DNA from 2 places in the Aerococcus mictus genome. Region 2 is predicted to be linked to the other one. Evidence: a T-box and tRNA genes for the amino acid it is inferred to sense, from the RefSeq annotation. Region 2 holds a T-box; the other holds one or more tRNA genes.
What was found. The T-box of region 2 lies ahead of serS (serine--tRNA ligase). A T-box ahead of a tRNA ligase gene usually reads a tRNA of that ligase, here a tRNA-Ser.
Positions count from the first base shown of each region.

Region 1 (3,422 bases), 1.2 Mb from region 2:
AACCAGTTTTTGGTCAGATAAAAGCTATTTTAGGGTTTACTCGATTTAACCTCAGAGGAAAAACAAGGGTTAAAACTGATGTTGGATTGGCCTTTATGGCCAATAATTTGAAAAAATATAGCAAAATAAAAGCAATAAAATAAGAGGATCTACAAATCACGATTAAGTAATTTATAGATCCTCTTTTAGTTTTAGAGTTCGCAGACTTTTGTCCCAGACTCTTAATATATAAACTCTAATTAGTAGGGACATTAAACTAATGTACTTGTGGACTATTTTTATTTTCTTCGCTTTATGTTATAAAAAAATTATGTAAAAGAATCTATCATATTAGTTATTTAATATAAATTAATTCTAAAGGTATTTAGAGACAATATAATCTGTTTGTCGATCTGCACCAACATAGAAATCATGCTGTCCGATCCTTTTAAATCCCATTTTCGAATAGAAATTTAGAGCAGGCTGATTATGTTCCCACACTCCTAGCCATATACAATCCCTGTTTAGATATTTTGTCAAGTCATGAATAAATTTCATCATTTTCCTGCCGTAACCATGTCTTTTAAAGCCTTTACGAATATAGAAACGTTCAATCTCAAGGCAATTGTCGCCTATGTGCTCTGTCTGACTATTTCCAATGTTAATTTTAAAATAACCTATAATTTCTTCCTCCTCTTTAAGTAAGTAGAAATTAACATCGGGGGTTTCTAGTTCTTTTTGTAATTTATCAATATTATATGCTTTTTCTAGATAGTTTTGTAAATCTTCTTCACTGCTAGCATAGCCAAAAGTATCGGAAAAAGTTTCTATACTAACTTCCTTTAATTGTTTTAAATCAGTTTGTAGGCAAGGTACGATTTCAGCCATAGCGATCTTATCCTTTCTATATTTCACATTATTCTATAATAATATATAAAATTTTACAAAAAATATATACTTATTAGTTTGTGTAATAGATTTTACCGTGTTATATTATCTAACAAAAAATAACACTTATAAGTTGTGTTTTTTAGTATGTTCTCTCTTATTGACTTTATAAAATAATTATCATAGAAAAAGCACCTATAAATAGGTGCTTAACATGCTGGCTATATCATAATCTTTATATCGTAGAATCATAGAAAAATCATAGATTTTCTAACGAAAACTAGCGTTTATTGGCAATTATTAGAAATTTTAAAACCTCTCAAACGCTGATTTAACAGGCTTTAGCAATTCGTAGGATGTGTTAGAAAATCTCCAACGGAGAAGGTGGGATTCGAACCCACGTGCCGGTTTCCCGACAACTTGATTTCGAGTCAAGCGCGTTACGGCCTCTTCGCTACTTCTCCCGGCTAAACTAAGTTAGCAACAAAGTATATCTTATAACGTTTTGTCCGATTTTGCAAATAAATTTTCACCAGACACGGACATCTCCCGATAAGGCTTCATATTTTCTATAAAGGTAAAGGTGTTGAAATCGTAAACAAAGTGAAAGATTTCGCAGTTGCCAATACCTGAGGCTGGCTTAGGAAGGAAATCTTTTACAAATTGGTAGATAACAGCCCCATGAGCGACCGCTAAGACTTGCTGGCTATCCTCTTTTGTCATGATGGCTTGGAGGCTATGGTTAATGCGTTGACAGACTTCGCTAGCTCTTTCACCACCATATTGACAATAGTAATCATCCGTTTTAGGTGCTGAGAGAGGTTTAGGCATGAGGTCGCGAGATTGCCCTTCTAGTGAACCAAAGCCCCATTCCTTTAAGCCGGTGACTGTTTCTGTGGGCATGGGATTAGGAATAGCGTGTTTTAGAGTCGTAATCGCCCGATCAAGTGGTGAGCTGTAGCCATGGGTAAAAGTGATTTCCCGTTCCCTTAGCATATCTCTAGCCAGCTCGGCTTGTCGGATACCTTTTTCAGTTAAAGGGGAATCACACCAGCCCTGTACGCGGTTCTCCAAATTAAATTCCGTTTCGCCGTGGCGCATGAGATATAAGTGCTTTAACATGATTAATTCCTTTCCTTTTTTAGCTTTTATTCTATCACGAATTATTAAAGCTGTGAATTTCACCCTTTGCTTTTCTGTGTTAGAATGGATAAGATTGTAAAAAGTTAAGATTAAAGGATGTAAACAATGGCGAAGAAAAAAACACCAATGATGGAGCAATACTATCAGATCAAAGATCAATATCCCGATGCCTTTTTATTTTTTAGGTTGGGTGATTTTTATGAAATGTTTGATGATGACGCCAAAAAAGCGGCGCAGATATTAGAAATTACCTTAACGAGCCGAAATCGGAATGCGGATGACCCCATTCCTATGTGCGGTGTTCCCTATCATTCAGCGGACGAATATGTGAAAACCCTAGTCAATCAAGGTTATAAGGTAGCCATCGCTGAACAAATGGAAGATCCTAAGCAAGCCAAGGGTATGGTAGACCGCCAGGTGATCAAGGTGATTACCCCGGGGACTTATTACAATTCTAGCGATAAGGAAAATGTCTTTATTTGTGCGATTATACATCAAGAAGCCGCCTATGCTTTAGCTTATACTGATATTTCAACAGGCGAGCTGAAAGTGACCCATATGAATTCATTTGAAATGCTGTTAACAGAATTTTCACAAATTCAAGCCAAGGAAGTCGTCTTTTATCATGAACTGAACGAAGATGACTTGGCCCAACTCGAGCAGCTCTTTCCTTTTACCACTTCCTATATTAATCAGAAAACCCTCGATCAGTTGCCGGAAACTGCCTTTGAAAAAATTACTCAAAATATTAAGCATCGTATTGAGCTTAAGGCTCTGCGCGTTTTGATGGCCTATGTTTATAGTACCCAGTTTCGTATGGTTAACCACTGGCGCCAAGCGGAGTCCTATGAGTTAGATTATTACTTGCATATGGACTATTTTGCTAAACGCAATTTAGAATTAACCGAATCGATTCGAACTCAGAAACGTTCAGGAAGTTTACTGCATTTTCTCGATGAGACTAAAACCGCCATGGGCGGACGTTTGCTAAGACAGTGGCTGGATCGTCCCCTAATTATCCGAGCAACGATTGAAGAGCGCTTAGACCAAGTAGAATCCTTGATCGACGCCTTCTTTGAACGGCGCAATATCCAAGAAAATCTCTCTGGGGTCTACGACTTGGAGCGTTTAGTGGCTAAGATCTCGATGGGGCAGGTCAATGCCCGCGAGCTCCTGCAATTGATGAATTCCTTGAAAAAGGTTCCCCAAGTCTCTGAAAATTTACAAGCTATCCAAGATAATCCAAGTGATAGACAAGAAACCGGTGTTTGGACCAAGCTCCTTGACAGCCTGGCAGCCCTACCAGAAGTGGTTGAAACTATCGAAAGCGCTATTGATCCGGAAGCTAATATATCGATTACTGAAGGTGGCATTATTAGGGATGGCTTTAGTGACCAGCTGGATGACTATCG
Region 1 is NZ_CP132985.1:846,226-849,647, forward strand. Features, by position in the region: partial or broken gene DBT49_RS09795 (IS1182 family transposase) at 1-143, shown strand, start outside; gene DBT49_RS03880 (GNAT family N-acetyltransferase) at 355-867, opposite strand; tRNA gene DBT49_RS03885 (tRNA-Ser) at 1,244-1,331, opposite strand; gene DBT49_RS03890 (histidine phosphatase family protein) at 1,363-1,989, opposite strand; gene mutS (DNA mismatch repair protein MutS) at 2,116-3,422, shown strand, end outside.
Region 1: it has a tRNA-Ser gene. The T-box ahead of serS (serine--tRNA ligase) is inferred to sense a tRNA for this amino acid. The anticodon was not compared.

Region 2 (3,422 bases):
TGGTTAAATTGTCAACCAACAGTTTCATTCTAACAAAAAGCGAATATAAATCAAGCTAAATTTAAAATCGTCCGGAAAATACCAGCGTTAGGGACTTTTCCTAAGACACCTGTAAAAAATCACCCAATTTTAGCCTCCAGCCAGGTTTGGACTTTTATGGGTTGTTTTTTATCGAATCGTGCTATTCAGTTGATTTTACAAAGTGATCACTTTTTGCTAATATTATTAGAATGCCATGATAAGAAAATGAAATGGAGGTGGGAAAAGATGGCAAGAGTACTTGAAAAAAGGAAAATTGGCCTCGTTCCCCGAATATTATTAGCAATTATTTTAGGAATTATTGTTGGACAGTTAAGTTTGGCACCGGAGTGGTTCTTTAGGCTCTGTGTCACCTTTACCGGTATTTTTTCTAGCTTCTTAAGCTTTGTGATTCCCTTTATGATTATTGGTTTCGTGGTCCAAGGGATTGCTGACCTGGGGCAAGGAGCGGGTAAGTTACTCGGGATTACGGTCTTGACCTCGTATTTATCGACTATCGTCGGCGGCTTTTTGGCCTATTTGATAGCTAGTCAGCTCTTTCCCTTTTTTATCAGTGAAAGCCTGGTCGAGCGCTTAATCCAAACGGCACCTAGTCTGGAACCGCTTTTTGTTATTCCTATTGAACCTTTCTTTGATGTGACGGGGGCGATTATATTTGCCTTTATGATGGGACTGGGAATCTACTGGCTCCGCCAACACGGTCGTGGCCAAGTGCTTTATGAAGGTTTTAGCGACTTTGGTGGGATTATCAGCCAGGTCCTGGCAAAAATTGTGGTGCCTCTCTTACCCATCCATATCTTCTGTAATATCAGTAACCTCTCCTATAGTGGCTCGGTCTTTGCCATTATTTCAGTCTTTTGGAAGGTCTTTATCTGTGTCATTCTCTTACAGCTTCTCTATGTGGGCTTCCTATTTATTCTTTTTGGGACCTACGCGGGCAAGAATCCCTGGCAGCTGATGAAGAACCAAATCCCGGCTTATATGACCGCTATTGGGACCCAATCCTCCGCCGCAACTATTCCTGTCAACTTGAAGTCAGCGGCTAAAAATGAAGTTTCCCAAGACATTGCGAACTTTGTCGTGCCTCTCTGTGCCACCATTCATTTGACTGGGTCTATGATTACCATTACGGCCAATGCCACGGCCCTCCTATTAATTTACGGTATGCCCCACAATCTTACTACTATTTTAGCCTTTATCTTGACGCTGGGGGTCTGCATGGTGGCTGCACCTGGGACTCCGGGAGGGGCCATAATGTCAGCCCTACCTTTCTTACCGATGATAGGGATAATTGACCCAGGCATGCAACAAATCATGATCTCCCTCCACTTGACCCAGGATTCCTTTGGGACGGCCGCCAATATTTCGGGAGACAACGCCATTGCTGTCTTTATTGACAAGATTTACCATAATTACATTAATAAAAGCGAGAAGGAAAGCTCAGACTTGGCTTAGGCAAAAGCCATTTGACAAGGCGGGCTTTTCTTCTTAAAATAGACTTAGCTTTGGAGTTTTACTCCAGTAAAGTCTTGGATGACTTTATATATAGAACAAGTGATGCTTGTGACTAGTAGCTTAGGAAACTTTTTAGCGAGTCCATGGTGGGTGAGAATGGATAGGGGGACCTGGGTGAATCCACACAAGGACTGCCTACGACTTAGTATTAAGGAAGTAGGGCCGGCACAAACCGTTATTTGTAAGTGTAAGGCAAGACTTGCCTTGAAGCAGGGTGGTACCGCGCAGAGTGATGACCGTTTCGTCCCTTTGATTGAGAGGGCGGAATGGTTTTTCTTTTGCCCTAATAGTGTTGAAGAGCATTCGCCAATATTAATAAAGTAATAATGAAAAAGTTTAAAAGAAATGAGGATTTGTAATGATTGATGTACGTTTATTACGGGATAATTTTGATCAAGTGGCTGAGGCTTTGAAGGGCCGGGGGGTTGAGAAAGAAACCCTAGAACACTTACGCGACCTGGACCAAAAACGCCGCCAAGTGATTGTCGAAGCGGAAAACTTGAAAAAGGAACGGAATATCGCTTCTGACGCTATTGGTCAACTCAAGCGCAATAAGGAAAATGCCGACGACAAGATCCAAGAAATGAAGGCCTTAGGGACCAAGATCAAGGCCTTGGACAGCGACTTAGACCAACTTGACCAAGAAGAGCATGATATCCTGGCGCGGATTCCTAACCTACCAGCTGAAGGCGTACCGGTCGGTGCAGATGAAGATGAAAATGTGGAAATCCACCGTCACGGGGAAACCCCTGAATTCAACTTTGAACTCAAAGCCCACTGGGACTTAGCCGAAGATTTAGATATCCTTGATTGGGATGCAGGGGCTAAGGTGTCAGGTTCTCGTTTTGTCTACTATAAGGGTCTGGGGGCACGTTTGGAACGGGCTTTGTATAACTTCATGTTGGACCAACACCAAAAAGAAGGCTACATGGAAATGATTACGCCTTTCTTAGTCAACGACCAAGCCATGTATGGGACTGGACAATTCCCTAAATTCACCGAAGACGTTTACCAAATCACCAATGAAGGGCAAGACCTGACCTTGATTCCTACTGCAGAAGTGCCGTTAACGAACTACTTTGCTAAGGAAATCTTGAAGGAAGAAGACCTGCCTATCCGGGTAACGGCTCTCTCACCTTGTTTCCGTTCTGAAGCCGGTTCAGCGGGACGGGACACCCGGGGTTTGATCCGGATGCACCAATTCCAAAAGGTAGAAATGGTTAAAGTAGCGACTCCAGACCAATCCTTCGATGAACTGGAAGCCATGACTAAAAACGCAGAAAATATTCTCGACTTACTCGGTTTACCTTACCGTCGCATTATCCTCTGTACCGGGGATATGGGCTTCTCAGCAGCCAAGACCTATGATATCGAAGTTTGGATGCCCGCCCAAAATACCTACCGGGAAATTTCTTCCTGCTCTAACTGTGTGGACTTCCAAGCACGCCGGGCCCAAGTCCGCTACCGGGACATTGATGGCAAGACCCAACTGGCCCATACTTTAAACGGGTCTGGTTTAGCAGTGGGTCGGACAGTCGCTGCCGTCTTAGAAAACGGACAAAACGCGGACGGTTCCATTACCATCCCTGAAGTGCTGGTGCCTTACATGGGTGGGGTAGATAAAATTACCAAGGAAAACGCCCGGGGCTTAAATTAAGAAGTTTAGAATGATGGAAAAGTATTTTTGTTAATTTAGCTGATGAGCAGTAGTGGCGCTTTGAATTTGGGCCTTAGCCATGAACAAGCAAGCGATCTGAATTAGGGGGCGTAGGCTTAAGCCGTACGAACCCTTTGAAGCTCGCTAGGTGAGAGACCTAGCGCTCGAACCGGTGCCATGGCTCTTTAACGCCCAGAATTCAAAAGCAGAA
Region 2 is NZ_CP132985.1:2,035,561-2,038,982, reverse strand. Features, by position in the region: gene DBT49_RS09385 (dicarboxylate/amino acid:cation symporter) at 268-1,494, shown strand; T-box leader at 1,588-1,806, shown strand; gene serS (serine--tRNA ligase) at 1,913-3,211, shown strand.